4 regions of the Janthinobacterium sp. GW821-FHT03C10 genome follow, and region 4 is predicted to be linked to each of the others. Evidence: predicted binding sites of a transcription regulator. Region 4 holds the regulator's gene; each other region holds the start of a gene.

Region 1 (7,215 bases), on a different contig from region 4:
ACCGCGAAAGCTCGCACCGCGACCTGTATGACAGCATCGAAAACAAGGATTTCCCCCGCTGGACCCTGTACGTGCAGATCATGCCGGAAAAAGAGGCAGGCACGTATCACCTCAACCCCTTCGACCTGTCGAAAGTGTGGCCGCACGGCGACTATCCGCTGATCGAAGTGGGCGTGCTGGAACTGAACCGCAATGCGGACAACCATTTCGCGGAAGTGGAACAGGCGGCCTTCAACCCGGCCAACGTGGTGCCGGGCATCAGTTTTTCGCCGGACAAGATGCTGCAAGGCCGGCTGTTTTCGTATGGCGACGCGCAGCGTTACCGCCTCGGCGTCAACCACAGCCATATTCCCGTCAATGCGCCGAAATGCCCGTTCCACAGCTATCACCGCGACGGCCAGATGCGCGTCGACGGCAACCAGGGCGGCACCCTGGGCTATGAACCGAACAGCGCGCAGGAATGGGCCGAGCAACCCGATTTCCGCGAGCCGCCATTGAGCATCGAGGGCGCGGCCGACCACTGGAACCACAGGGTTGACGAGGATTACTATTCGCAGCCGCGCGCCCTGTTCCGCCTGATGACCGCGGCGCAGCAGCAAGCCTTGTTCGACAACACGGCGCGCGCCATCTCGGGTGCCTCGGAGCAAGTCAAGCAACGCCACATCGGCAACTGCACCCTGTGCGACCCCGCCTATGGCGCGGGCGTGGCCGAAGCGATAGCCCGCCTGAGCAAATAAGGCAGGCCGCAAGACTGCGTGGAGGGCCTGGCAACAGGCCTTCCATGCAATACTTTCTGGCAGGCATACCAGCCGGCAGGCCCGCTTGCGGCCTACCAGCGCTGGATATCGATCTGGCCCGTGATGCTCGTTTCCACCGGATAGCCCTCAATCTGCAACGGTACGCGCCGCTTGACGGACGAGTCGCGCAGATACACGACGAGCGCCTCCTTGCCCACGGCCGTCTGCCCCAGGCTGACGCCTTCCACGCCGTCGATGGCCATCAGCGCCCGCTCATTGCGCCGTCGTGCCGCTTCCAGGCGGCCGTGCGGCGCGGCAGGCGCGTACTGCCCCATGCCCTGTCCAGTAGCCTCATCCGGCAAATACGGCATGGCGGCGTCCTCGAAGACGGCATATGGCGATTGTGCGAATTTACTGTTTGACATGACACACCCTCCTGATGCATTCCATGATACACCCGGCCATCCGGCGCTGCAGCACCCTTCGCCGGGCGCAAGCATGCGTGGCCACTACACCATCATCGTGCAAAAAGCGGCGTCAGGCAAGGCGGCGCGCCACCGCCTTGCCCGGTCCTGGCAGCGTGCTCAGGTGTACAAATTGATGTCGAGCGCCGCCACGACGCGCCGCATCTGGTTGGCGAACGTGATGTTGTTACCGCCCGCAAACAGCAGGCCGACGGGATTGCGCTGCTGGTTCCAGGTCCAGATGGACGAGCCGGAATCGCCGCCCGCGCTGAAGGCCCCGCTCACGCCCGTGATGGCGATCTGGTCCTGGAACAGCGCGATCCTGCCGCCGCCGTAATTGACGTTGATGGTGGCGCCAAGGCCCGTGATGCGGCCCTGCGTCAATTGCGTCGTGCGGCCGGACTTGCCGACCATCATGCCTAGCGCGGGCGCCACCAGCGCATTGCTGATGCGGAAATACGCGGGTACGCCGCCGCTCAGGTAGACCAGTTCGGGCCGCACGCGGTCTGGCCAGGCCCAGCCGGTGGCGCAATCGACATAATTGACGCCGCCGCTGAAATTGATGGGCACGAAGCGCTCGAGCACGGCCACCTGGTCTTGCGGGCAGCGGCCGCCGTCGACGGGGCCAGGCTGCACGATACAATCGTTGAACACGCCGCCATTGGAATTGGCCAGCACGTGATTATTGCTAAGAATCATCAAACGACCGTTGCGCGGCGCGCTGCGTCCCACGGCCAGGCAGCCGATGGTGCCGGCCGTGATGCGGAAATGCCCGACCGACACGCCGCCCGGCGCCGGGCGCAGGCGGAACCGGTGCGGCTGCGCATCGATCACGCCCGTGACGACAATATTCACGGGGACATGGTCGCTGGCCACGGCGCGCACGCCCATGGCGCCCACGATGGCAGCCTTGGCGCGGTCGACGGAGGTGGCTTCGGCCACGTACAGGGTCAGGGCCGGCAAGCCCGGCTCGCCGGACGAGCTGTCGCTGGCGCCCTCGCCCAGGCCGATGGACACGCCCTGGATATTGCCGCCGTCGCTGAAGGCATCGGCCGCGCGCACGCCGCCCGCCTGGGTGATACTTTGGCGCATGCCGTCTTCGATGCTACGCTTGATTTCCAGCAATTCCATGCTGACGCCGCTCAAGGCGTCGGGCACGTCCGCGACGGATGCGCTCTCGATCGTATTGTCGTCTGCGCCGGGGACGGCGAATTGGCCGACGGCCTCTTCATCGTCCGCGCTTTGCCCCCTGCCGCTGCCGCCAGGCGGGGCGCTGAAACCATTCTCGTTGCCTGTCATCGTGTTCTCCTCGTGGGTCGCCGCAAACCACCAGTGTGGACGGCCCGCGCGGGCCGGTATTGATCTGGATTGAACCGCGCGGACGCATGGCCGCCCTGCGCCGCAGGAGACAGCAAAGGAAAAAATAGTTCCCTTGCCAAGGTTGAGCAAGATCAGGCGTGCGGCCGGAGTCGCCGCCGTATACTTGACTGACAGGCGGGAAGCGGGCCTGTTCCACGGCAGCAAGGCCGGCAAGGTTGGCAGGGTTGGCAACAACGCGGCAACGCCAGCAACGGTATGGATGGGAAAACAATGACGAGCCCTGGTACGACAAGCCACGACGAGGCGCCTGCGGGCGGACAGGCAGGCCACAGCGCCGCGGATGCCGGCGGCCCAGACGCAGGCCAGCATGCGGGTTTTGTGCACGGCATGGCGGCATGGGCGGAAAAGCACCGCATCAGCCCCTGGCGCGGCAGTTTTGCCGACTTCATCGAACAGATCCTGCCCGGCCGCGCCGCCTTGCTGACGCGCAGCGCGCACCAGTACCTGTGGGACATGATGCGCTGGAATGGCCAGACCGACGCCGCCGGGCGCTTCCGCTGCCGCCTGTTCGACGACGAACTGTTCGGCATCGACGAGGCGATCGACCGGGTCGCCGCCTACTTCAAGGCGGCCGCCGCCGGCTCCGAGGTGGGCCGGCGCATGCTGTTGCTGCTGGGCCCGCCGTCGGGCGGCAAGTCGACCATGGTGATCCTGCTCAAGCGGGGGCTGGAAGAGTACAGCCACAGCAGCGAAGGCGCGCTGTACGGCATCGCCGGCTGTCCCGTGCACGAATCGCCGCTGCATCTGGTGCCGCACAGCATGCGCGCCGATTTTCGCGCCAGCTATGATGCCGAACTGCATGGCGAACTGTGCCCCCATTGCCGCGCCCGCCTGGAAGAGCAGTACGCCGGCGACTTCCTGCGCATGCCCGTCGAACGCATCCACCTGTCCGAGGCCGGCCGCTGCGGCATCGGCACGTATGCGCCGCACGATCCCACGACGGCCGACCTGGCCGACCTCGTCGGTTCCGTCGACCTGTCGAAAGTGGCGCAATACGGCGACGAAGGCGACCCGCGCGCCTGGTCCTGGTCCGGCGCCGTGTATGCGGCCAGCCGCGGCATGCTGGAAATGATCGAAATCCTCAAGGTCAAGCGGGAATTCCTCTACCTGCTGCTGACCCTGACGCAGGAAAAGAATGTCAAGGTGTCGCGCTTTCCCCTGATATACCTCGATGAAACCATCCTCGCGCACACCAACCTGGCCGAATTTCGTAAATTCCTGCAAGAAAGCGAGAACGAGGCGCTGCTCGACCGCATGGTCATCGTGCAAGTGCCGTACACGCTCAATTACCGCGAAGAAGCGCGCATCTACCGCAAGCTGATCCAGGCGGCCGCGCCCGCCTTCCGCGACGTGCACCTCGATCCGCACGTGCTGCATGCGGCCGCCGTGTTTGCCATCCTGAGCCGCCTGCCCGAGGGCGACGACAAGGAAGCGGAACTGGTCAAGAAGCTGCGCGTGTATGCCAACGAGGACGTCGACGACCTGCAACCGGCCGACCTGCGCCGCCTGCGCGAGCGCGACAAGGCGCCCGACGAGGGCCTGTCGGGCGTGTCGCCCCGTTTCGTCATCAACGCCCTGTCGCACGCCATCATTTCCGCCCAGCGCAACAGCCTGTCGACCATGGACGTGCTGCTGGCCCTGAAGGACGGCATCGAAAGCGATGCGCGCATCGAGCCGCGGCGCAAGCGCAAATGGGTCGATTATCTGGTGCTCACGCGCAAGGATTTTTATAACCGCTGGGTCAAGGCCGACGTGCACAAGGCCTTGTTCGTGTCATTCGAGCAAGAAGCACAGGACTTGCTGAACAAATATCTCGATGAAGTCGAAGCCATGCTCGACAACCGCCAGATCCGCGATCCCATCACCAGCGAAGAGCGCCGTCCCGACGAGCGCTTCCTGCGCGCCGTGGAAGAAAAAATCCACATCAGCGATTCGGGCAAGCAGTCTTTCCGCCAAGAAGTGGTGCGCAAGGCCATGAGCGCCTTCAAGCGGGGCGAGGCGTTCGGCCTGGGCAGCCATGCCCAATTGCACGACGCCATCCAGCAATATCTGTTCGAACAGCGGCGCGACGTGCTGCGCCTGGTCGGCTCGGCCAAACGCCCCGACGACGACGTGCGGGCCAGGATCTCCGCCGTCGAGCAGCGCCTGGTCGACGAATACGGCTACGACGCCCATAGCGCGCGCGAAGCGCTCAACTACGTGACCACCTTGCTGGCGCAGGAATAGCCATGTCCGCCACGACCACGCCAGACAGCGGCAAGCAACAGGGTCCTCCGGTACGCGACGGCCCGACAGGCATGACTGGCACGGCAAACACGGCTGGCGCCACGAGCTGCAACGGCGCCACCGGCGCGGCAGCACCGGCGGGCGCCGCGCCTGCCCTGGCCCGGCCCTGGTATGCGCTGTTCTCGCGCGGCGCGCGCGACTGGCTGCGCCACAACCAGAAAGTGCGCGACGCCGTGCAGGCGCATTTGCCCGAGCTGATCGCCACGCCGGACCTGATCGGCGGACCGCAGCAGCGCACGGTGCAAGTGCCCCTGCGTCTGCTCGAACATGCGCGCTTCCGTCTGGCGCCCGCGCGCAACAGCGTGGGCGCGGGACAGGGCGACGGCCAGCCCGGCGATCTCCTGCGCGCGGCGCGTCCCGCCACGGACGGGGCCGGGGCGCAAGGCGAAGGCGGCAATGGCGAGGGCGCCGTGCGCCTGTTGCTGGAGTTTCCCATCGACGACATTCTCGACTGGCTGTGGGAGACCTTCGAGTTGCCGGACCTGAAACCGCGCCACCTGGGCGCCATCGACGAGGTGCGGCTCGTGCGTAGTGGACTGGACCGTCATGGCGCCCGTTCGCGGCTGGACCGCCGGCGCACCGTCAAGGAAGCCATCAAGCGGCGCGCCTTGCAGGCGCGGCCCGTGCCGTTCACCAATGACGACTTGCGTTACCGCCAGGTGCTGCTACAGCCACGGCCCAGCGCGAATGCCGTCGTGTTTTTCGTGCTGGACGTGTCGGCCAGCATGGCGCAGGCCGAGCGCAAGCTGGCCAAATCCTTCTTTTTCTTTGCCTTGCAGGGCTTGCGCCGCAGGTATGCGCGCGTGGAAACACGTTTTATCGCCCATACGACGCGGGCCTGGGAATTTTCCGAAGCCGAGTTCTTCCAGGTCAATGGCATGGGCGGCACCATGGCCTCCACCGCCTTTCGCCTGAGCCGCGAACTGCTGCAGGAACACTATGCGCCGGGCCGCTACAACGCCTACCTGTTCTATGCCTCCGATGGCGAGAATTTCAGCGAAGACCGGGCGGCGGCCAGCCTGGCCCTCGGTGAGCTGGCCGCCTTGCTCAACTACATGGGCTATGTGGAAACCGTGCCCGGCGTGCCGCGCAGCCTGGAAACGGAAATGCACAGCCTGTGCGCCGAGCAGGAAAGGCGGGGCTTGCCCTTGCACAGCAGCATCCTGAGCAGGAATGACGATATCTGGGCGGCCATCCGCACCTTTTTCCAGCACGAGGCGGCCGATACGGAGGAAGCGGCATGACGCGGCATGACGCACAGCGCCACGGCAGCGCGCCAGACAAACCCGGCCTGGACGCCTACGCGGCGCGCATCGAAGCGCTGGCGCGGAAACTGGGCCTGGAATTTGCCCCCGTCGAGTTCGAACTGGTGCCGGACAGTTTCATGGCCGAGATCGCCATCTATGGTTTGCCCGTGCGCATGCGCCACTGGTCCTTCGGCGTGCGCTACATCCACCAGCTCGTGCATCAAAAGATGGGCAACTCGCACATGTTCGAAGTCATGTTTCCCGGCGACCCATGCCATGCCTACATGGCTGAACACAATTCCGTGGCGGAAAACACCCTCGTCACGGCCCACGTGCTGGGCCATGCCGACTTTGCCAGCCGCAATGCCCTGTTCCTGCGTTTCGGCGCCATGGCGGGCCAGCGCATCCTGGAACAAAGCGCGGCGCGGGCGCAGCGTCTCGAACTGGCGCTGCAGCGCCACGGGCAGGAACAGGTCGAGGCCGTGCTCGACGCGGCACTGGCGCTGGAACAGCACGTGGACATCCACGCCGAACTGCACCGCCCGCCGTATGCCGCGGCATCGGCGCCAGCCGGCGCGGGGGGCACGCCAGACAACGCTGCCGATGACGAACCTTTTGCCCGGCGCTGGCAGCGCCTGCCCGGCGAAGCGGCCGCGCTGGCGGCGCACGGGGCGGCCAGGGCGCGCCTGACCCAGCGCCCGCTCGTGCCGCCGCAAGCGGAGTACGACTTGCTGTGGTTCATCGCACAATACGGGCCGGAGCTGGCCGACTGGGAACGCGACATTTTCCTCGCCGTGCGCGAAGAGTCGTTTTACTTCTATCCCGTATATGCCTGCCAGATCATGAACGAAGGCTGGGCCTCGTACTGGCATGCGCGGCTGCTGCGCGAAGCCCACTTCCTGCCGCCGGCGCTGTATCTGTCCGCCATCAAGTCGCATTCGGACGTGGTGCGCCCTTACGCGGGCGAGCACCAGCAGGCGCTGGCCGTCAACCCCTATCATTTGGGCTTTTGCATGTGGGAACACATCATCGAGCGCGAAGGACTGGCGCGGGCGCGCCAGATCTGCCGCGACGACGACGACTGCAGTTTCATACGCAATT
Region 2 (7,215 bases), on a different contig from region 4:
CAGGCGGCGCCCGCCTTGGCGATGGCCGCCTGCATCAGCAGCAAAGGGGCGCCGCGCGGCAGCCATAGTCCCACGATGTCGCCGGGCTTGACGCCGGCCGCCACCAGGCGCGATGCCGCCAGGCCCGCTTGCGCATCGAGTTCCGCATAGGTGATGCGGCGCGCGCCATCGATCAGGGCGATGTGCTGCGGGCAGCGGCGCGCCGTCGCTTCCAGCAGGTCGGCCAGCACTTCCTCGCGCAGCAGATCCGGTCGCGGCGGGCCATACAGGATGTCGGCGTGGGTGGAAGTGGTGCCTGGACTGACTGCGGTGAAATCGTTCATGGATGACGCTTATCTGTAATGCGGAATGAAGAATCTGATGGGCCGCGCATGGTGCGCGGCACAGTTGATACATTACAGCACGCGAGACATTTCAGCGTTGCAGAACGGGGAATTTTGTAGAGTTTTCAGCCATTATGTGGCGGCTGGATCAACTGCCATGATTACGGAATGTAAATCGCGGAAACATGGCGCCGATTTGCGCCACAGTAGCCGCCGCCGGATAGCCGTGCAGGGGGCGGCCGGACAGCGCCGCGTCCGCGCAGCCTTCGGCGCGGAACTGCTGCAGCACGTAGTTGTCGACGCCTTTCGCGGCCAGGGTGGCGGCCAGTGCCAGCAGCTGTGCGTCCGGCAGCAGGTCCGGGTGGGTGGTGGTGCGGCATTCGTAGGCGACGCCGCTGGCGAGGATGGCGTCGAGGCAGGCGCGCGCCGGGTCGCCGCTGCCGGCCACGCGGGTCACATGGCGATAGTCGGCAAACGGCGCCTTGATGTCGAAGCCGACCCAGTCGACCAGGGGCAGCACTTCCTGCAGGCGCTGCGGATAGATGCAGGCCGTGTGCAGGCCGATGCCGAAACCCAGCGCTTGGACGTCCTGCATGGCGCGCCCCAGCGCCGGGTCCATGCACGCCTCGCCGCCGCTGAAGACGACGGCGTCGACCAGGCCCACGCGGCGGCGCAGCCAGGTCAGGACGTCCTGCCACGGCATGGCGCCTTCCGGCGTGCGCGCCTGCAAGTGCGGATTGTGGCAATAGCCGCAACGCCAGGGGCAGCCCTGCACGAAGACCACGGCGGCCAGCTTGCCCGGGTAGTCGGTGGCGGAAAAGGGCGTCAGGCCGCCCACTTTCAACTCAGCCATGGCAGGCGGGCTGGCCAAGCCGTGCGCTCGTTTCCGTAAAGTACTGGCGCTCGTGGAATTCGCCCTGCTTGCCGATGTTGAACGAGGCGACGGGGCGGTGGTAGCCCATCACGCGGGTCCAGATTTCGCAGCGCTGGCGTTCGGTGTCGAGCAGGGTGATGGCGGGAGTGAAGTCGGGACGTGCGTTCATGGCGTTTCCTCAAGTGATGGAGCAGGGTGGGCCTGCTTGCGGGCGATCAGCTCCGCGTCGCAGGTGGGGCAAAATTCATGTTTGCCGGCCAGGTAGCCGTGGCGCGGGCAGATGGAAAACGTGGGCGTGACGGTGATGTAGGGCAGCGAGAAGCGGCTCAGGGCGCGTTTCACCAGCTCGCGGCAGGCATTCGCGTCCGACAGCGCTTCCGTCATGTACAGGTGCAGCACCGTGCCGCCCGTGTACTTGCGCTGCAGCGCGTCCTGCAATTCCAGCGCCTCGAACGGGTCGTCCGTGTGGCCGACGGGCAGCTGCGACGAATTTGTATAGTATGGATTGTCGACGGTGCCCGCCTGCAGGATGGCGGGATAGCGCTTGCGGTCTTCGCGGGCGAAGCGGTACGTCGTGCCTTCGGCCGGCGTCGCTTCCAGGTTGTACATATGGCCCGTCTCTTCCTGGAAGGCCACCATGCGGGCGCGCACGTGGTCGAGCAGGCGGATCGCCAGCGCATGGCCCTCGGGACTCGTGATGTCCCAGGCGTCGCCGCTGAAATTGCGGATCATCTCGTTGATGCCGTTCACGCCCAGCGTGGAAAAGTGGTTGCGCAGGGTGCCCAGGTAGCGCTTCGTGTACGGGAACAGGCCCTGCTGCATCAGTTCCTCGATGGTGCGGCGCTTGATTTCCAGGCTGGTCTTGCCCAGTTCCAGCAGGCGGTCCAGGTCCGCCATCAACGCCGCTTCGTCGCCGCGCCACAGGTGGCCCAGGCGCGCGCAGTTGATCGTCACCACGCCCAGGGAGCCCGTCTGCTCGGCGGAACCGAACAGGCCATTGCCCCTTTTCAGCAGTTCGCGCAAGTCCAGCTGCAATCGGCAGCACATGGAGCGGATCATGTTCGGCTTGAGTTCCGAATTGATGAAATTCTGGAAGTAGGGCAGGCCGTAGCGGGCCGTCATCTCGAACAGGCGTTCCGCGTTTTCGCTATGCCAGTCGAAATCCTCGGTGATGTTGTAGGTGGGGATGGGGAAGGTGAAGACCCTGCCCTTGGCGTCTCCCGCCATCATGATCTCGATATAGGCGCGGTTGATCATGTCCATCTCCGCCTGCAGCTCGCCATAGCTGAAGTCCATCTCCTGGCCGGCGATGACGGGAATCTGATCGCGCAGGTCGTCCGGGCAGACCCAGTCGAAGGTGAGGTTGGTGAACGGTGTCTGCGTGCCCCAGCGCGATGGCACGTTGAGGTTGAAGATCAGCTCCTGCATGTACTGGCGCACGTCTTCATAGCGCAGGCTGTCCTGGCGGATGTAGGGCGCCATATAGGTGTCGAAGGAGCTGAACGCCTGCGCGCCGGCCCATTCGTTCTGCAGGGTGCCGAGGAAATTGACGATCTGGCCGATGGCGCTCGACATGTGCTTGGGCGGACCCGATTCGATCTTGCCCGGCACGCCATTCAAGCCTTCGTGCAGCAGGGTGCGCAGCGACCAGCCGGCGCAATAGCCGGCCAGCATGTCGAGGTCGTGGATGTGCAGGGCCGCTTCGCGGTGCGCCGCGCCCACTTCCGGCGGATACACCTGGTCCAGCCAGTAGTTGGCGATGACCTTGCCCGACACGTTGAGTATCAGGCCGCCCAGCGAGTAACCCTGGTTGGCGTTGGCGTTGACACGCCAGTCGCGCCGCTCCAGGTATTCATTGATGGACGCGGCGACATCGACCTGGCCGCGTGTGGGGGAAACTGCATTTGTCGTCATGAAACCTCCAATAAACACAACATGCGGTGTTTTTGTGGAGATTAATCACTAAATATAGTGGCGTCAAAGGGCGCGTGCAGTTGCGTGACGAATCCTTGATGCAGGTGAAAAAAGCGTCCCCGTTTACTTTTTCGCGCGTCCCTGGCGCAGGATGAAGCAGCTCAGGCCAAAATGCGCGGCGGCGCAGGCGGCGATGCTGATGCTGGAGGCGGGCAGCACGTGCGCCCAGATTTCCAGCGGCGAGAAGGTGCTCCAGCTGGCGACGCGGATATCGAACGTGACGTAGTTCGCCAGCAGCCAGTATAAGGCCAGCAAGCCCGTGCTGATGGCGGCCTGGCGCACCACGGGCATGGCGCGGCGGGCGAGGACGGCTTGCAGGAACAGCAGCAGCACGCCCGGATACGCGCCCAGCACCTCGGGCGACAGCATGGACAGCGCCTCGGCGTCGTAGCCTTCCGTGGGCGCGGCCCACTGCACTTGCAGCACGGTGAGGAACAGGGTGAGCAGGAAGATCAGCAGCGGTTTGCGGGGCATGGCGGGCAATCGGACAGGGAGAAAAGGGGGGCATTTTACAGCCAGGTCAAGCAAGTTGAACGCGCGCCAGCCATGCATGCATTCCTTCACCTGCGTCAAGGACTGGGCGGTATGGGCGGGGCTATAGTCTGCACCCTGAGCCGATACAGGACTGTGAACACCATGATGCTTGAATCAACCACCGCCACCCGCGTGGCCGGACCACTGGAACTGGTCTGCCCCGCCGGCAGCCTGCCCGCCTTGAAAGCGGCCGTCGACAATGGCGCCGACACCGTCTACCTGGGCTTTCGCGACGCCACCAATGCGCGCAATTTCGCCGGCCTCAATTTCGACGAGAAGGCCATCGCCGAGGGCGTGCGCTACGCCCACCAATATGGACGCAAGGTGCTGCTGGCGCTGAACACCTATCCGCAGCCGCACAACTGGGCCGTGTGGCGCAGCGCCATCGACCGCGCCGCGCAGGCCGGCATCGACGCCATGATCGTGGCCGATCCGGGCTTGATGGCGTATGCAAGCGAGCACCACCCGCAGCTGCGCCTGCACCTGTCCGTGCAGGGCTCGGCCACCAACTACGAAGCCATCAATTTTTACCATGAACACTTCGGCATCGCCCGCGCCGTGCTGCCGCGCGTGCTGTCGATGGCGCAGGTCGAGCAATTGATCGCCAAGACGGAAGTCGAGATCGAGGTCTTCGGCTTCGGCAGCCTGTGCGTGATGGTCGAGGGGCGCTGCGCGCTGTCCTCGTATGCGACGGGCGAGGCGCCGAACACGCACGGCGTGTGCTCGCCGGCGAAATCCGTGCGCTGGCTGGAAACGCCGAACGGCCTCGAATCGCGCCTGAACGGCGTGCTGATCGACCGCTACGCACCGGGCGAAAACGCCAGCTATCCGACCCTGTGCAAGGGGCGTTTCGAAGTCAACGACGAAGAGTATTACGCCATCGAGGAGCCGGCCAGCCTGAATACGCTGGCGCTGCTGCCGCAACTGATCGCCATGGGCGTGCGCGCCGTGAAGATCGAAGGGCGCCAGCGCAGCCCCGCCTATGTGGCGCAGGTGACGCGCGTGTGGCGCGAAGCGATCGACGCCTGCCGCGAAGGCAATGCGCGCTACGCCGTCAAGCCGGGCTGGATGGCGGCCATGGACAAGCTGGCCGAGGGCCAGCAGCACACCTTGGGCGCGTATCACCGCTCCTGGAAATAGCAAAACCTGCTGCGCGTCCCGGGGCGCGGCCTGCGATGCTCACCGTGCTGGAGCACGGCTGCGCTTCTCGGCCCCGCCGCGAGCCGCTCGCTACGGTTTTGTAACTTAAAAAATATTGGAAAAGGCATGCTAAAACTATCTTTGGGTCCCTTGCTGTACTACTGGCCGCGCGCCACCGTTTTCGAGTTTTACCAGCAGATCGCCGGCACCGCCGTCGATATCGTGTACCTGGGCGAAACCGTCTGCTCGCGCCGGCATGAGCTGCGCCTGGCCGACTGGCTCGATATCGCCGACATGCTGGCCGCCGCCGGCAAGGAAGTGGTGCTGTCGACGCAGGCGCTGATCGAGGCGGGCGCGGAACTGGCGACCCTGCGCCGCATCACGGGCAATGGCCGCTACGGCGTCGAAGCGAACGACATGGGCGCCGTGCACTGCATGGAAAAGGGCGCGTCCTTCGTCGCCGGCCCCCATTTGAACCTGTTCAATGGCCCCAGCCTGCAACTGCTGGCGCGCCTCGGTGCGCGGCGCTGGGTGATGCCGCTGGAAATGGGGCAGACGGCGCTGGCCGAGATGCAGCGCCAGAAGCCGGAAGGGCTGGAGACGGAAGTGTTTGCCTACGGACGCATGCCGCTGGCGTTTTCCGCGCGCTGCTTCACGGCGCGCAACCGCAACCTGCCGAAGGACGATTGCGGCTACAGCTGCCTGGAAGAGCCGGACGGTCTGCTGCTGCGCACGCGCGATGAAGTGCCCTTCCTCGTGTTGAACGGCACACAGACGCAGTCGGCGCTGGTCTACAACCTGGTGCGCGAACTCGACGCCATGCGCGACATGGGCGTGTCGGTGGCGCGCATCAGTCCGCAAGCCATGCATACGGAACAGGTGATCGCCATCTTCGACCGCGCCCGCCGAGGGCAGGTCAGCGGCATCGGCGCCCAGGCCCAGCTGGCGGCTTGCCAGCCGGCCGGCGCCTGCGACGGCTACTGGCACGGCCAGCCCGGCATGGAACAGCACGCCGCCCATTGAACGCATCGAAAGGAAGAACATGCAAGATCAACTGGAAAGATTGCCCGTCCCGGCCCCCGTCCCGGCCAAACCCGGCATGAGCAAACCCGCCGTGTCGTACCGGCTGCCCGAACCGCTGGCCGAATTGCTGTCCAAGCTGCCGCCGTATCCCGCCTCCTGGCTGTTCGTGCAGGGCTTGAACCGCCTGCTGGCGCCGCAATTGCCTGACGACGTGCGGCGCAGCCTGGAGGGGCGCACCTTGCGTTTGCGGCTGCTGGACGCGGGGATCGCCTTCGATTTCGAGTGGCAGGGCACGGTGTTCGTGGCCGAGCGCTATGCCGACGTGCCCGATCTGTGCATCGCCGCCAGCGTGCATGACTTGATGCTGCTGGCGCGGCGCCAGGAAGATCCGGACACCCTGTTCTTCAGCCGCCGCCTGAGCCTGGAAGGCGATACGGAGCTGGGCCTGCTGTTCAAGAATACGCTCGACGCCATCGAATTGCCGCCGTTCGACCTGCAGGCGCTGGGACCGCGCCGCGTGCTGGCGCATCTGCGCGACCGGGGCGCGCGGGAAGGCTGAGCGGGGAGCTGGCGGCGGCAGGCGTTCAGTGGCGGCAGTGGCCGCAGGCGCCGCTGCACGAGGCCAGCTGTTCTTCATCCGTCGCCTCGCCCATGAAGCCGGCGCCGTTGACGGCGGCCAGCAAGCGTTCCTGCGTGGCCAGGCGTTCGTCGAATTGCACCGTGGCGCCGTGGCGCGCCAGTGAGACGCAGACGGTGGCCACGCCCGTGACCGCTTCAAGCGCGCCCGTCAACCTGTCGGCGCAGCCTTCGTGATCCATTCCAATAATATTCAAGCGCGCTGTCTGCATGGGTTCCTCTTGTTTTTCAGATAAAAAAACAGCGTAGGCGAGGGGCGTGCATGCCGTCCAGAGCAGCACGCAAGATTTATTTTGTATTTGCGGTTTTATTGATCTGGATTAATTCGTACCGCTTCACTCCGGCCTGAACTGCTGTTGTTTTATACACAGTTTCCATAATCCAGTCGACAAGCGTGCCCTGCTGCGCGATACTGTCATTCTGACAAGAACGCTGATGAAAGCGCTGGAAAGGAGGGGCCATGCAGCGCCGCCCCCTGCTCATGCTTGCCGGCCTGTGGCCGTTGGGCGCTGCGGCCGGCACGCCGCTGCCGCTCGTGTATCCGCGCCATCAGGCGCTCGATGATCCGCAGCAAGGTTATGTGACGGCCTTGCTGCAACAGGCGCTGTCGCGGTCGGGCCAGGCGTATGCCTTGCGCCGCTCCGCACTGCGCATGGTGCAGACGCGCGCCATGCAGGAAATCGCCATGGCGTCGGGCAGCGTCGATGTCGT
Region 3 (7,215 bases), on a different contig from region 4:
CTGGGGCACGGCCAGCGGCGCCGCTTCCATCTCGCCGCTCACTTCCTGCAAGCCGCGCGCCAGGCTGGAGATGCTGGGGTTGTCAATGAAGACGCAGCGCTTGCCCGTGCGCTTGCAATAATCCTTCACGCGCCAGTAGGCGCTGTGGCTGATGCAGCCCGTCTGGCATATCACCAGGTCGGCGGCCGCCAGGCTCGAGTCGAGCAGGTTGGCATTGTCTTCCAGGCCGCCGTCGTGGTGGGCGAACTGCGCGCCCACGCGCTCGATCAGGGCGCGGTAGGTGGCGACGTTGCCGCTGCGCCCGCCCACGCACAAGACGCTTTGATCGACGAGGCGGATCGGCATTTTCAGCTTGCCGCCCGTCGGCACTTCCAGCTTCGGCGCCGGTGGCGGCACGGCGGCGGCCGGGCGCGGCTGGGCCTGTTTCAATTCGGCGATTTGCTGGCGCAATTCCTTTTCGCGCTCATCCATTTGCGCCAGGCGTTCGACCAGGCGCGTGCGCGATTCCAGCGCGGGAATCGCGGCCTGTAATTGCGCCAGCTCAAAGCGCAAGCCGTCGATCACGCTATCCTTGCCGATCGATTCGGCACGCGTGCGCAGCAGCACGGCTTCCTGGCGTTCCAGCTCGCCCGTCTTTTCCATCAGCGCGGCCTGGCTGCGTTGTTGCAGCTTGGCCAGTTCCTGCATCAGGCGCGTGTTTTCTTCCTGCAAGGCCGTAAATTTGCCCATGTCGGCGCGCACGCAGGCGCCGGCCTGGTGCTGGATCATGTGCAAGTCGCGGCACATCTGCTCTTCCAGCTCGGCGTCGCAGCGCGGGTGGGTCAGGCCGGCCCAGAAGGCGCCCGACACGTCGCCGTTGGCGACGGCCGTGCGCCACAGTTGCGCTACCTGTTCCGTGGTCTTGGCGCCGCGAAAGCGCAGGATCACGGGGGCGTAGCGACGTTCGAGTTCCTTTTGCAGCGCCTCGGACAGGCGGTTGCGCGCGCCGCATTCCGTCACGGCGCCCACGTGCACTTCGTAGTCGTCGGCCAGCACGCGCCCGCCCGTCATCTTGCCCACCAGCTTGCGCAGATAGCCCAAGGGCAAGCCCACGCCGACCAGCGGACAATGGCAGGTATGCGACAGTTCCCACAGCCGGCGGCGGCGAGAAGCGAGCGCGGCCGTTTCCGTGCCGGCGTGGGCGCAATTGCTGATGACGGGCAGGGACTGGTCTTTGTCACACATGGCGGTATCCTGTTGGGCGGTGGGGCGGCAGTTGAAGATAAATCGAAATTATTGCGGCAGGGGCGAGGCAGGCGGCCTGGCGCGCAGCATGCGCGCCAGGCGCTCGAGCAAGGTGGCCTTCGGCGGCGCGGGGCGGTGCAGCGCCACCAGGGCGGCCCATTGCTGCGACAGTTGCTGGCAAGTAGCTTGCAGCACGGGGCCCAGGCCGGGCGAATTCGATAGCACATGCAGATGGCGTTCGATGACACCGGCCAGTTTCTCGCAGGGACTGCCCGCATGGTAGTGCGACATCAGGTGCAGCACGGCCGACAGCAGCAATTCAGGCTGTTGGCCTTGCGGGGAGGGAAACATCGGGGAAGGTCGGTCGTTCGCCATCAAACACTCCTGTGCGGTGGTTTGGCTGGCTGCGCGCACGGGGCGCGACTGGCTGGCGAGTGTGGTGACTGGCTGCCGTGCTGCTTCAGGCAGTCAGGATCAGCTTGTTCAATTGGGTGACGCGCAGGCGATAGATCTTGCCGCTGTGCTCAATTTCCACTTCGCGGCCCTGCTGCAGCAGCGCTTCGCTGGTGATGCGGCGCGCCGGCTGGGCCATGCTGACGGGAGGACGGACGTGGGCAGTAGCGGCATCCTGGATCAAGGCTGGTTTTGAGCTTTGCATGTTGGGCTTTCTTTATCTCAGTTGAGAATGATTCGTATTTGCATTATTGTTGAATGTGGCCCGAAAAGCAAGGCTTATTTGTGCGGAATCCGCGCTTTTTTGCGATGGGATGGCAGCGTCGAGGATGGCGCTGCACAAAGGCGGCCGCGGGCGCGGCGCGGCAGCAAAAAAGACCCGGCCAAGGCGGTGCGCGCCTCGGCCGGGTCAAGCCTGTGCCAAGCTGGAAGAAATCGGGCGTACTTAGATGGTGGCCAGCAATTGCGCCGAGGCGGTGGCGGCCGCGGTGCTGTCGGCCTTGAGCTTGGCGGCGGCCAGTTGCTTGGCGCGCGAGCGCGAAGGCGGCAGGCGGCGCAGGGTTTTCAGGGCGTCCGGATCCTTGATGCCGATGGTGCGCTGGTCAACCGTGATCAGGCCGATTTCATTGAAGGCGGACAAGGTGCGGCTGACCGTTTCCAGGGTCAGGCCCAGGTAGCTGCCGATTTCATGGCGCGTCATGCGCAGATTGAACAGCTTGCTCGAGTAGCCCATCTGCGCGAAGCGGTCGGCCAGCGAGACGAGGAAGCGCGCCACGCGGGCTTCGGCGCTGAGGGCGCCCAGCATGCCGATCATCGCCTGTTCGCGCACCAGTTCGCGGCTCATCACGCCGTACATGACGTTTTCCAGTTCCAGGTGGACACGTCCCAGCGCCGTCAGCTTCTTGAACGGCAGCAGGATCAGGTCGCAGTCGGACAGGGCTACCGCTTCCGAGGAGTAATGGCGCGAGTGGATGCCGTCCACGCCCAGCATGTCGCCCTTCATGGGAAAGCTGAGTACCTGTTCATTGCCGAATTCGTCGATGAGCACGGTTTTCAGGAAGCCCGAATTGACGATGTACAGGGTGTCGAACGGCTGGCCGATGGTGTGCACGCGCTGGCCCGTCTTGAATTGCACGTGCTGGAACAGCAGTTCGTCGGCGGCGATGGTGCAGGCGCTGGAGATATGCAGCAGATCGCACACCTCCTTCAGGTTCGACCATAGCCGCCCCTGGCGCTGGCGCCCGGCTTCCATCGGAGAGGAGGGGGCCAGCGATGGGGCGGCGGCGCGGGTTTCAGGCGTTTGCGTGGACAGCATGTTCATCTCCTGGTGACAGGTAGTTCAGAGTTGAATAACAGGGTGCGCAGGACGGCGGGCGGTGAAGGGGCGGCGCGCGTCCAGGCAGGTAAAGCTCAATTCGCTGACGACTTGCTGTGTGATGAAATAACTTCCCAGCAACTTGATTACTGGTTTCAGTATGCCAACAACCGTATGCAATTAATATCAGCAGTGGCTGAATATGGGAGTAAGAGCTACGGTAGGGAGGGTAGGATTGTTCCTACAGAGGACGCGCGGGCGCGCGTCGCGGGGCTTACGTCTTGAAGGGGGAGAGCAGGCGGTGCGCCACGGCATACTGCACCATTTCCGACAGCGAACTCATGCCCATTTTTTGCATGATGCGCGTCTTGTGCGTACTCACCGTCTTGACGCTCAGGTGCAGGTTGTTGGCGATTTCCGTGATCGACTTGCCCGCCACCAGCAGGGAAAACACTTCGAACTCGCGGTCCGACAACTGTTTGTGCAGCAAGCTTTCATTCGGCATCATGATGTTGAGCACGAGCTGCTCGGCCACCTCGGCGCTGATGTAGGGGCGCCCCGACGCCACCTTGTGGATGGCGCCCACGAGCTGGGTACCCGCGCTTTCCTTGGTCAGATAGCCTTGCGCCCCGGCGCGGATGGCGCGCACCGCATATTGCTCTTCCTCGTGCATGGTGAGGATCAGGATGGCCAGCTTGGGCGCCTCGCTGCGGATTTGCCGGATCAGGTCGACACCGCTGCGGCCCGGCATCGACAGGTCGAGCAGCAACAGGTCGAAGCCGCCCTGGCGTACGTGGTTGAGCACTTCAAAGCCGTCGATGGCCTCACCCACGATATCGATGTCCGGCGCGCCGTCAAGGATGCGCTTCAATCCTTCTCGCATGATGGTGTGGTCGTCGGCAATCACAATACGTATCATAGGCGGGCAATCTGGAGGGTGTCCGTCGCCGGACAATCATATGTTGAGAAACGAGAAATGTTGTCATTTTAACTGAAATGGCCGCAAGTTTGCCTTTTACTTCATGTGCCGGCAGCGGCGGCCCCCGTGGCCATGTGACCGTTTATTTCGTTGCGGGTTCCTTGATCAGCCTATGCACGAGCACCGGCAATTTCGAGTGCGACAGCACTTTATTGGTGACGCTGCCCAGCAGCAACTGCCCCCAGCCGCTGCGGCCGTGCGAGCCCATGAAAATCAGGTCGCAATGCTGCAATTGCGCCACTTCCACGATTTTCAGGGCCGGGCTGTCGGAAAAGGCCGTCAAGCCCGTCGCTTCCAGGCCCCGCTTGGCGGCGGCGTCGAGGATGGGCTGCCAGTGGTCGGCGCCCGCCTTGCGCATGGCGATGCGGTATTCCTCTTCGCTGGGATAGCTTGGCGGAATGATCTCGATGTACACCGGGTACTGGTATTCGGGCGCCACGTACAAGGCAAGGATGTCGGCGTGCATCTGTTCGGCAAAGGCAACGCCGGCACAGGCCGTCAAGTTGGAGACGGTGGAGCCGTCCGTGGCGATCAGAATTTTCTTATACATGGCAGCTCCTTTGGCGGTGACTCGGCGCGCGCAACGCCTCTTATTGTAGACGCGGCGGCAGCATTGTATTCATGTAAAGACTTGATAATTATCAACACAACTGCACCTTCAGTATAGACAACATTGGCAGAAAGATCGTATTTGGCTGCAACGATATCGATGCGGCGCTGTTGCGCAGGCGCCCGCAGGCAGGATTTCTTGTGCGGCGCGTGGTCTTGCACGCACGCCAATGGTAGTATTTCAAAATACAACAGCAGGAACAGTTATTTCCTGGTGGAAAAGCTCTTATGCAGCAGCTTTGCACCAGGAAGCGCGTTTTGAGATTTACCAACAGGGCGGCGCCCTGCTACACTCGCACCATCGCAGCGGTATTGCCTCAAATCATCTTAATCGAGAAATTGCGGGTATCAGTCTGTAAAACGCACAGTTCAGGCGGAATTTTGACAAATTATGGAGAAGCAGGGATATGACCAACGCCGCTGATGATTTCGATGCATTATTCGATGAAGTATCTGCGCAAAGTGCGGCCGCGGCTCAGCCCGCACCTGCCGCCGCGCCCGCTCCCGCCGTGATTGCGGACGACGATTTCGACGCGCTGTTCGACTCCGTGTCGGCCAGCGCCGCCGTGCCGGCAGCCGCAGCGGCGCCCGTGGCCGCCGCGCCGGAAGCGGCGCCCGCCGCCAGCGCCGACGCGCCCGGCGACGCGGCCGATCCCGTCGACCAGTCCGACAAGCCGATGTTCGAGCGCCTGGGCGGCATTGTGCGCCTGCTGCACGATTCGCTGCGCGAACTGGGCTACGACAAGGCACTGACGGAAGCGTCGTCGCAGATCGTCGACGCCCAGGACCGCCTGGAGTATGTCGCCACCCTGACGGAGCAGGCCGCCAACAAGGTCTTGAACACGCTCGACGAAGGCATGCCGGCGCAGGATGTGCTGTCGAAGAAAGCCAAGGACATGGATGGCCGCTGGACGGCCCTGTTCGACGGCAAGCTGAGCCTGGAAGAATTCAAGGCCCTGGCCGGCGATTCGCGCCAGTTCGCGCAAGCCGTTGCCGAAGCGACGGAAGCGGAAAAAGCGCGCTTGCTGGAAATCATGATGGCGCAGGACTTCCAGGACATCACGGGCCAGCTGATCAAAAAAGTAGTCAACATCACCAAGACGGTAGAGCACGAGTTGGCTCAGCTGCTGCGCGACAACGCGCCGGCCGAGGTGCGCGAAAAGCTGGCACAGAAGCAGGATGCGCCGCTGATGCAGGGCCCCTCCGTGCCGTCGGTGGCGCTGGACCAGGATAATGTAGACGACCTTCTTGCGGATTTGGGATTCTAATGGACGATATGCTCAAGGATTTCGTCGTTGAGGCGATGGATCTTGCGGTTAATGTTGAAGAGCACTTATTGCGCCTCGAGCGCGATCCTGACAACAAGGAAACACTGAATGCCGTGTTTCGTTCCTTCCACACCATCAAGGGCGGCGCCGGCTTCATGGGCCTGCCCGCGCTGGTGGCGGCCTGCCATCTGACGGAAAACCTGTTCGACGCCTTGCGCACGGGCGCCGCGCCCGTGACCCCGATCGCCATCGAGGCGGCGCTGCAAGCTTCCGGTTTCGTGGCCGACCAGCTGACGGAACTGGCCAATGGCGCCGCGCCGGAAAGCTTGCCGGCCATGCCGGAAGAGCTGGAACACATCCTGACGAACGCCATCGAAGGCAAGGGCATGGATGCGCCTGCGCCGGCCGCCGCCGTGGTGGCGGAAGCGGCCGTGGCCGTTGCCGAGGTCGCCGAAGTCGTTGTCGCCGCGCCGGCCGCTGCCGCCGCCGTTTCCACGGCCAGCGCCGATGGCCTGGACTGGGAGGCGATGTACAACGCCGTCGTGCCGGCCGCCAGCCAGATCGCTGCGGCACCCGTGTCCGCCGTCGCTGCTGCGCCAGCCGCCGTGGCCGCCGCGCCTGCCGCTGCCGCCAAGCCGGCCGCCAAGGCCTGGGATGGCGCGGAACGCCGCGAAGAACGTCCGGAAGTGCGCCATGCCGCGCCCGTCAAGGAAGACAGCATCCGCGTCGACGCCGTCAAGCTCGACGCGCTGCTGGAAGTGGCCGGCGAATCCGTGCAGGCCGCCAACCAGGCTGCCGTGCTGCTCGAGCGCCTGCTGCAATTCAAATTCGAAGGCCAGGCCGCCACCCTGATGGCGACCCTGGCGGAAACCCTGGAACGCGCCTCGCGCTACTCGACGGAACTGCAGCGGGCCACCCTGGCCACGCGCATGCAGCCAGTGGGCCGTTTGTTCCAGAAATTCCCGCGCCTGGTGCGCGAACTGGCGAAAGACCTGGGCAAGGACGTCGAGCTGACCATCGAGGGCGCGGAGACGGAAGTCGACCGCGTCGTGGTGGACAGCCTGTACGATCCGCTCGTGCACATGCTGCGCAACTCGCTCGACCATGGCGTCGAATCGCCGGAAGCGCGCCTGGCCGCCGGCAAGCCCGCCAAATCGTATATTTCGCTGAAAGCCTGGCAAGAGGCCAACAGCGTCATGATCGTGCTGCAGGATGACGGCAAGGGCATGGACCCGGTCTTCTTGCGCAGCAAGGCCCAGCAAAAGGGCTTGATCAGCGAAAACGCGCAGTTGAGCAACGACGAATGCTTCCAGCTGGTATTCCTGCCAGGCTTCTCGACCAAGGAAGTGGCGTCCAGCGTTTCCGGA
Region 4 (7,215 bases):
TGTCGGCGTATGTCTGGAGCCTGTCGAATCCCCAGACGCCCGTGAAATGATGTAATGGAACCTCAAGTCATCAAGATGTATGCGGCCCGCGAGCAAATCTACCCTCGCGAGGCCAAAGGACGCTACGCTACCTGGCGATGGGTATGCGTATGGCTTACCCAGCTCGCGTTCTACGGCTTGCCGTGGTTGACCTGGAATGGCAGGCAAGCCCTGCTGTTCGATTTGACCACGCGCAAGTTCTACATTTTCGGCGTCGTGCTGTGGCCCCAGGATTTCATCTATCTGGCGGCCCTGCTGATCATCTGTGCGTATTTGTTGTTCCTCGTCACGGCCATTGCCGGGCGGGTATGGTGCGGCTTTTCTTGCCCGCAAACGGTATACACGGAAATCTTCCTGTGGGTCGAACGCCGCATCGAGGGCACGCGCAGCGCGCGCATGGCCCTCGACAGGCAGGGTCCCTCCGTGCGCAAGGCATTCAAGAAGACGGCCAAGCACCTGGTCTGGGGCGCCATCGCCCTGTGGACGGGCTTTACCTTTGTCGGCTACTTCACGCCGATCAAGGAACTGGCGCGCGAGGTGACCACCCTCAATTTCGGTCCCTGGGAATGGTTCTGGGTCTTGTTCTACAGCCTGGCAACCTACGGCAACGCAGGCTGGCTGCGCGAGCAGGTGTGCAAATACATGTGCCCCTACGCGCGCTTCCAGAGCGCCATGTTCGACCAGGACACGCTGATCATCACCTACGATGCCAAGCGCGGCGAACCACGCGGCGCCATGAGCAAGAAGGCTGGCAACAACGACAAGCTGGGCGACTGCATCGACTGCACCCTGTGCGTGCAGGTGTGTCCGACCGGCATCGATATCCGCAACGGCCTGCAGTATGAATGCATCGGCTGCGCCGCCTGCGTCGATGCCTGCAATACCGTGATGGACAAGGTCGAACGGCCGCGTGGCCTGATACGCTACAGCACCGACCATGCGATGGAAAACAACTTCAATTCGAAGCAGATCCGCCAGCGCGCCATGCGCCCGCGCGTGCTGATCTACACTTCCATCCTGGCCCTGATCATCATCGCCGTGTGTACTTCGCTGGCCCTGCGCACGCCGCTGAAAATGGACGTGATCCGCGACCGCGGTTCGATGGGACGCGAAGTGGAAGACGGCATGATCGAAAACGTCTACCGCCTGCAGATCATGAACACCTCCGAGCAAAGCCAGCATTTCAAAATCAGCGCATCCGGCTTGCCGGGCCTGACCTTGCTGACACGCGAGGAAGTGACGTTGCAGCCGACGGAAACGCTGGGCTGGCCGATCCGCCTGCGCGTGCCGCACGGCGTCGGCGAGAAGGGTTCGAACAAGATTGCAATCGAATTGCACTCGCTGGACGACCCGTCGCTGCACGTGCGCGAAAGCGCGGTCTTCATCGTGCCGCGCTAATGCAGGAAGGCCGGTCCCCGCATGGGGGCCGGCCATTTACACAGGAGAAATAGCATGTCCGACAGTCTGAAACTGCAAGCCCCCGTTGCCCCGTGGTACAAGCACCGCTGGCCATGGCTGCTGATGATCGGTCCCGGCCTGTCCGTGGTCGTCGGCAGCTTCATGGGTTATATCGCGTTTACACAACCCGATGCGCTGGTGGTGGGCGACTATTACAAGCAGGGCAAGGCCATCAACCAGGATTTGAAGCGCGACACGATCGCCAGCGACCTGGCCATGGATACGACCCTGGCGTATGACGTCGCCGCAGCGCGCCTGAGCGGTTCCGTGCACAGCTTCGGCAAGGCGTACCAGAGGCCTTTGCTGCTGCACCTGGCGCATGCGACCCTGCCGGAAAAGGATATCAAGCTGCTGGTGCAGCCCGATGCGGCCGGCAATTTTTCCGTGGCGCTGCCGATGCTCGAACGCAGCCGCTGGCAGGTGCTGGTGGAAAATGACAAGCGCGAGTGGCGCCTGTCCGGTATCTGGACCTGGCCGCTACAACGCAGCATCGCGCTGCACGCGGATGAAGAGCTATAACGTACAGCGCCGGGAAAAAACCGTAGCGAGCGGCAGTGATTTGTGGCTGAGAAGCGCAGCTGTGCTAGAGCACAGCGAGCATCGCAGGCCGCAAAGCGCGACGCGCAGTAGGTTTTGACGGTGCTGTTATTTGCAGACGTCCGTGCCGGCCGTAATGGCCTTCAATTTCGCCGGCTGCAGGATCTCGATCTCTCGGTTGGAGACGCGCAGCCAGCCTTCCTTCTTGAATTTCGACAATAAACGGCTGACGCTTTCGATGGTCAGGCCCAGGTAGTTGCCGATTTCCTCGCGCGACATGCGCAACTGGAATTTACTGCTCGAATAGCCGCGCGCTTCATAGCGCGACGCCAGGTTGACGATGAAGGCGGCAAAGCGCTGCGTCGCCTGCATATTGCCCAGCAACAGCATCACGCTTTGCTCGCGCGTGATTTCCTGGCTCATCATGCGGTGGAAATGGCGCAGCAGGGTCGGCATGTTGCCCAGCAATTGTTCCAGGCTGGAAAACGGGATTTCACACACTTCGCTGTCTTCCAGGGCCACCGCATTACAGTGGTGGCGGTCGGCGCTGATGGCGTCCATGCCCAGCAGTTCGCCAGCCATCTGGAAACCCGTCACCTGCTCTTCGCCGCCCGGATTGATCTGGTAGGTCTTGAAGTGGCCCAGGCGGATCGCGTACAGGTTCTGGAACGAGTCGCCGATGCGGAACAGCGAGGCGCCGCGCACGATCTTGCGGCGGCGGCCGATGATCTGGTCCAGCCTGTCCATGTCGCCCACATCGAGGCCCATCGGCAGGCACAATTGATGCATGCTGCAGGTCGAGCATCGCGCACGCAACGCTTCCACGGTCACTGTGGGCAAGGTTGGAGTGAGTAGCGCTTCAGTCATGTCGGTACCTTTTAGAAAATGCAACAACAAGTTTACTGCATACAGGGTTGCCGTGTGCCAATTTCACCGCAATTTCACCGAATAAACGACGTCCCGCCTTTAATTATATGGCAACATCGTCAAAAGCCCATGCGGAGAGGGCAATTTGCGTGGCGGCGCTTGCCAAGCTGGGGTATTGATAGGAAAATTCCTGACAGCATTATTTGCCGCCTGTGCCGCCCGGTACTGAAAAGGAAATCATGAAGCCTCTCGGCATCAAAGCAAAAGTCGCGCTGGCCACCAGCCTGACCTCGATCGCCATGATCGCGCTGGTCACCATGATCCAGGTGCAGCACATGCGCGACGATTTCACCCGGGTACTGCTGAGCCAGCAGTCGTCCCTGATCAGCCGCACCGCCGCCGAGCTCGACGACAAGCTGGGGATGCTGCTGCAGATCGTCACCCTGACGGCCCGGCAGCAGCCGCCGGAACTGATCGCCCAGCCCGCCCAGTTGCGCGAATACTATTCGCGCCGCTCGATGCTGGTGCTGTTCGACGACGTGCTGGTGCTCGACGCGCACGGCGCCGTCGTGGCCGACATGCCGGAAGTGGCGGGGCGCGCCGGCATCAACGTCGCCGAGCGCGAGTATTTCCAGACCGTGCTGCGCACGCGCCAGCCCATGATCACCGAGCCGATGCTGGGCAAATCGAGCGGCATGCCCATCGTGCAGATGGTGGCGCCCGTGCTGGCCGCCGACGGCCAGGTGGCCGGCGTGGTGATCGGCGTGCTGCGCCTGTACAAGGACAACCTGCTGGGGCGTTTGCGCTCGGAAAAGATCGGCAAGAGCGGCTATTACTTCATCCTCACGCGCGGCGCCGTGCCGCGCTACGTGCTGCACCCCGATACCAGCCGTTTGCTGCAGCCGCGCCTGCCGAACGCCAACCTGACGACCACTCAGCTGCTGAAGGACGATGGCGAAGGCAGCATGGTCAGCACCAACAGCCGCGGCATCACGGCCGTCAACAGCTTCAAGCGCCTGAAATCGGTGAACTGGCTGCTGGCCGCCTCGCTGCCCCTCGACGACGCCTTCGAACCGTTCGACGGCGTGCTGTACCGGCTGGTGCTGTGGAGCATCCTCGCCTCGCTGCTGGCCGCAGCCGTGCTGGGCTGGGTCACCGTACGCCTGCTGTCGCCCCTGGTGCGCCTGCGCGACACCCTGCAGGCGCTGCGCACCAGCGGCAGCCGTTTCACCCCCGTTCCCGTGCAGCAGCGCGACGAGATCGGCGAGCTGACGGAAGCCTTCAACGGCCTGATGAGCGAACGCGACCGGCTGCAGCAGGAACTCGAATCGCGCGCGGCGGAGCTGGAACAGGAGCGCGACCGGGCCGAGGCGGCCAACCGCGCGAAGAGCGATTTCGTGGCCAACATGAGCCATGAAATCCGCACGCCCCTCAATGCCGTGCTGGGCATGGTGTATTTGCTGGGCAATACCAAGCTCGATACGGAACAGCGCAAGTATCTGACCATGGTGCGCGTGGCGGGCCAGTCGCTGCTGGGCATCCTCAACGACGTGCTCGATTATTCGAAGATCGAGGCGCGCCGCATGGAATTGTCGCCCGTCGAATTCGACCTCGACGAGGTCATGAACACGCTGGCCACGACGATGACCATGAATGCGGGCGAAAAGGAGCTGGAACTGGCGATTGCCGTCGAGCCCGATGTGCCGCGCCGCCTCGTGGGCGACGCCCAGCGGCTGCAGCAAATCCTCGTCAACCTGGCCGGCAACGCCATCAAGTTTACCGAGAGCGGCGAAGTGGTGGTGGCCGTCAGCCTGGCCGAGAAAGAGAACGGGCGCGCCTGGCTACGCTTCGAAGTGCGCGACACGGGCATCGGCATGACGGAACTGCAGCAACAGCAGCTGTTTGCCGCGTTTTCGCAGGGCGACCAGAGCATCACGCGGCGCTTCGGCGGCACGGGCCTGGGCCTGGCCATCAGCAAACAGCTGATCCACATGATGGGCGGCGACATCGCCGTCGCCAGCAGCGAAGGCAAGGGCAGCCGCTTCTGGTTCAGCGTGCCGTTCGACATGCTGGCGCAGCCGGCCGAAACGCGGCGCACGCCCACCCTGGGCCAGCTGCGCCTGCTGGTGGCCGACGACAACCGCACCACGCGCGAACTGATCGTCAAGCTGATCGAGGCATGGGGCTGGCTGGCCGACGAAGTGGACTCCGGCTTTGCCGCCATCGAACTGTACCGCGAACGCCTGGCGCAGCAGCAACCGTACGACGTGGTGCTGGCCGACTGGCACATGCCCGTGATGGACGGCCTGGCCACGGCCAAGGCCATCCGCCAGGCGGCCGCCGGCCAGCGCCAGCCCATCGTGGTGATGGTCAACGCCTTCGCCCGCAACCACCTGGAGGAAATCTCCAGCGCGGCCGAGGCCGACGTCGTGCTGATGAAACCGATCACGGGCTCGAGCCTGTTCGATGCCCTGCACCAGGCGCTGATTGCCAAGCACGACGGCGGCGAGCAGCGCATCCTGCACCAGCCGCTGGGCACGGAGCTGGCCGGCGTGCATTTCCTGCTGGTGGAAGACAACCATCTGAACCAGGCCGTGGCGCGCGGCATCCTCGAACACATGGGCGCCACCCTGGACGTGGTGGGCGACGGCTTGCAAGCCGTGGAACGGCTGCGCACGGAAGCGCTGCGCTACGACATCGTGCTGATGGACATGCAGATGCCCGTCATGGACGGCTTCAGCGCCACCCACATTATCCGCACGGAACTGCGCTTGAACCTGCCCGTGATCGCCATGACGGCCGGCGTGCTGGCGTCCGAGCGCGAACGCTGCATGACGGCCGGCATCAGCGATTTCATCGCCAAGCCCGTGGTGGTGGAAGAGATGATGGAAGTCATCCTGCGCCACCTGCCCAAGCGCCCGCCAGTGCAGACGGCAGGGCCGGCGCCCGTTGCCGATGAGGAAGTGTTTTCCATGGCGCCGCTGATGCGCGTGATGGGGCGCGACGCGAAAGGGCGCGGCGTGCTGCGGCGCATGGTGGAAGACGCGCTGAACAAGGGCATGACGCCCGTGCGCGACGCCGAAACGGCGTTGCAGGCGGGCCGCCACAGCGACGTGGCGCGCATCCTGCACGGCGTGCGCGGCTCCGTCGGCACCCTGGGCACGAAACGCCTGATCCGCGCCGCCTTCGCCACCGAGGAAGCCATCGATGCGGGCCGGCTCGACGAGGTGCCGGCGCTGCTGGCGCAGACGGCGCAGGAGCTGGAACAGGCGCTGGCGGCGGCAGCGGATTGGTTGTCCAGGCTGAAAGATTAAGCCTGCAACGTAAAACCGGGGTCAGACCCCGGAACCTTGTCGGATTACGCGCTTGCGCGCTAATCCGACCTACCCCATTTACGCCGGCACGCCCAGGATCACGCTGGAGGCCTTGAAAATCGCCGTCACCTTGCTGCCGATCTCAATACCCAGCTCGGTGCTGCTCTGATTGGTGATGATGGCGGCGATGGTGCCGCCGCGCGGCAAGTCCAGCACCACTTCCGTGTTCACGGCGCCCGTCTGCACGCGCGTCACCAGCCCGGCCAGCTGGTTGCGCGCGGAGAAGCGCGCCCCTGCGCTGTCGGCCACGAGGATGATCGACGACGCCTTGATCAGCGCAAACGCTTCCGCGCCCGGCACCAGGCCCAGGCTGGCGCTGCTGCCCTGCGTGACGATGGCAACGATGTGCTGGCCACCGGGCAATTCCAAGGTGACTTCGTCGTTGACGGCACCCTGTTTCAGTTCGGCCACCTTGCCCAGGAATTGATTGCGTGCCGTGGTTTTCATGGCCATTCTCCGTATGAGTAAAAGATCGTCGGCGATGCCTTCCGCCTGGCTGCCCAGCTGGCGCAGGTAGCGGGCATGCTCGCGCTCGATGATGCGGAAATTGTCGACCAGCTGGCGCCCCCGTGGCGTCAGCCGCGTGCCGCCGCCGCCCTTGCCGCCCGTCAAGCGCTCGACCAACGGCTCACCCGCCAGGTTATTCATCGCGTCGATGGCGTCCCAGGCCGCCTTGTAGCTCATCTTCACAAGCTTGGCCGCCTGCGTGATGGAGCCGCATTCGGCGATCGCGCCCAGCAATTCCACCCGGCCGGCGCCGCCCAGGTGCTCGCCGCCCACCGTCATCCATACCGAGCCTTGCAGGCCGATTTCCGCTGCCGCTGATTTATCCAATGCGTTCACCCAATGCCATGTGTTCTTCCCTGTTATCAATCTGTCCGTCGCGCAAGTACAGCACATGCTCGCCCAGGATGCGCGCATCTTCCGGATCATGGGTGAT

Evidence for each region. The regulator FNR, encoded in region 4, switches genes on or off when oxygen is low (the NO sensors DNR and NnrR bind a similar motif). The targets are predictions, from matches to a motif close to TTGATNNNNATCAA.
Region 1: a site for FNR is predicted at 2,560-2,573, ahead of AC07VH_RS02030 (serine protein kinase). Genes of this name have one in related genera too.
Region 2: a site for FNR is predicted at 3,731-3,744, ahead of ubiU (ubiquinone anaerobic biosynthesis protein UbiU). Genes of this name have one in related genera too.
Region 3: a site for FNR is predicted at 4,603-4,616, ahead of AC07VH_RS22230 (universal stress protein). Genes of this name have one in related genera too.

Annotation. Positions count from the first base shown of each region.
Region 1 covers NZ_JBWKUN010000001.1:520,901-528,115, reverse strand. The annotation lists gene AC07VH_RS02045 (catalase) at 1-737, shown strand, start outside; gene AC07VH_RS02040 (hypothetical protein) at 830-1,162, opposite strand; gene AC07VH_RS02035 (chymotrypsin family serine protease) at 1,322-2,500, opposite strand; gene AC07VH_RS02030 (serine protein kinase) at 2,792-4,807, shown strand; gene AC07VH_RS02025 (DUF444 family protein) at 4,810-6,111, shown strand; gene AC07VH_RS02020 (SpoVR family protein) at 6,108-7,215, shown strand, end outside.
Region 2 covers NZ_JBWKUN010000003.1:211,591-218,805, forward strand. The annotation lists gene AC07VH_RS12125 (Pls/PosA family non-ribosomal peptide synthetase) at 1-323, opposite strand, end outside; gene AC07VH_RS12130 (anaerobic ribonucleoside-triphosphate reductase activating protein) at 472-1,176, opposite strand; gene nrdD (anaerobic ribonucleoside-triphosphate reductase) at 1,169-1,366, opposite strand; gene AC07VH_RS12140 (ribonucleoside triphosphate reductase) at 1,363-3,111, opposite strand; gene AC07VH_RS12145 (hypothetical protein) at 3,235-3,645, opposite strand; gene ubiU (ubiquinone anaerobic biosynthesis protein UbiU) at 3,808-4,845, shown strand; gene ubiV (ubiquinone anaerobic biosynthesis protein UbiV) at 4,972-5,868, shown strand; gene ubiT (ubiquinone anaerobic biosynthesis accessory factor UbiT) at 5,888-6,427, shown strand; gene AC07VH_RS12165 (heavy-metal-associated domain-containing protein) at 6,453-6,716, opposite strand; gene AC07VH_RS12170 (substrate-binding periplasmic protein) at 6,965-7,215, shown strand, end outside.
Region 3 covers NZ_JBWKUN010000007.1:37,686-44,900, reverse strand. The annotation lists gene AC07VH_RS22255 (DUF2325 domain-containing protein) at 1-1,224, opposite strand, end outside; gene AC07VH_RS22250 (hypothetical protein) at 1,273-1,599, opposite strand; gene hemP (hemin uptake protein HemP) at 1,685-1,882, opposite strand; gene AC07VH_RS22240 (Crp/Fnr family transcriptional regulator) at 2,123-2,929, opposite strand; gene AC07VH_RS22235 (response regulator) at 3,267-3,911, opposite strand; gene AC07VH_RS22230 (universal stress protein) at 4,054-4,521, opposite strand; gene AC07VH_RS22225 (protein phosphatase CheZ) at 4,988-5,848, shown strand; gene AC07VH_RS22220 (chemotaxis protein CheA) at 5,848-7,215, shown strand, end outside.
Region 4 covers NZ_JBWKUN010000005.1:67,695-74,909, forward strand. The annotation lists gene ccoP (cytochrome-c oxidase, cbb3-type subunit III) at 1-50, shown strand, start outside; gene ccoG (cytochrome c oxidase accessory protein CcoG) at 55-1,437, shown strand; gene AC07VH_RS17405 (FixH family protein) at 1,492-2,016, shown strand; gene fnr (fumarate/nitrate reduction transcriptional regulator Fnr) at 2,143-2,901, opposite strand; gene AC07VH_RS17415 (response regulator) at 3,141-6,215, shown strand; gene AC07VH_RS17420 (TOBE domain-containing protein) at 6,294-7,061, opposite strand; gene AC07VH_RS17425 (sulfate/molybdate ABC transporter ATP-binding protein) at 7,102-7,215, opposite strand, start outside.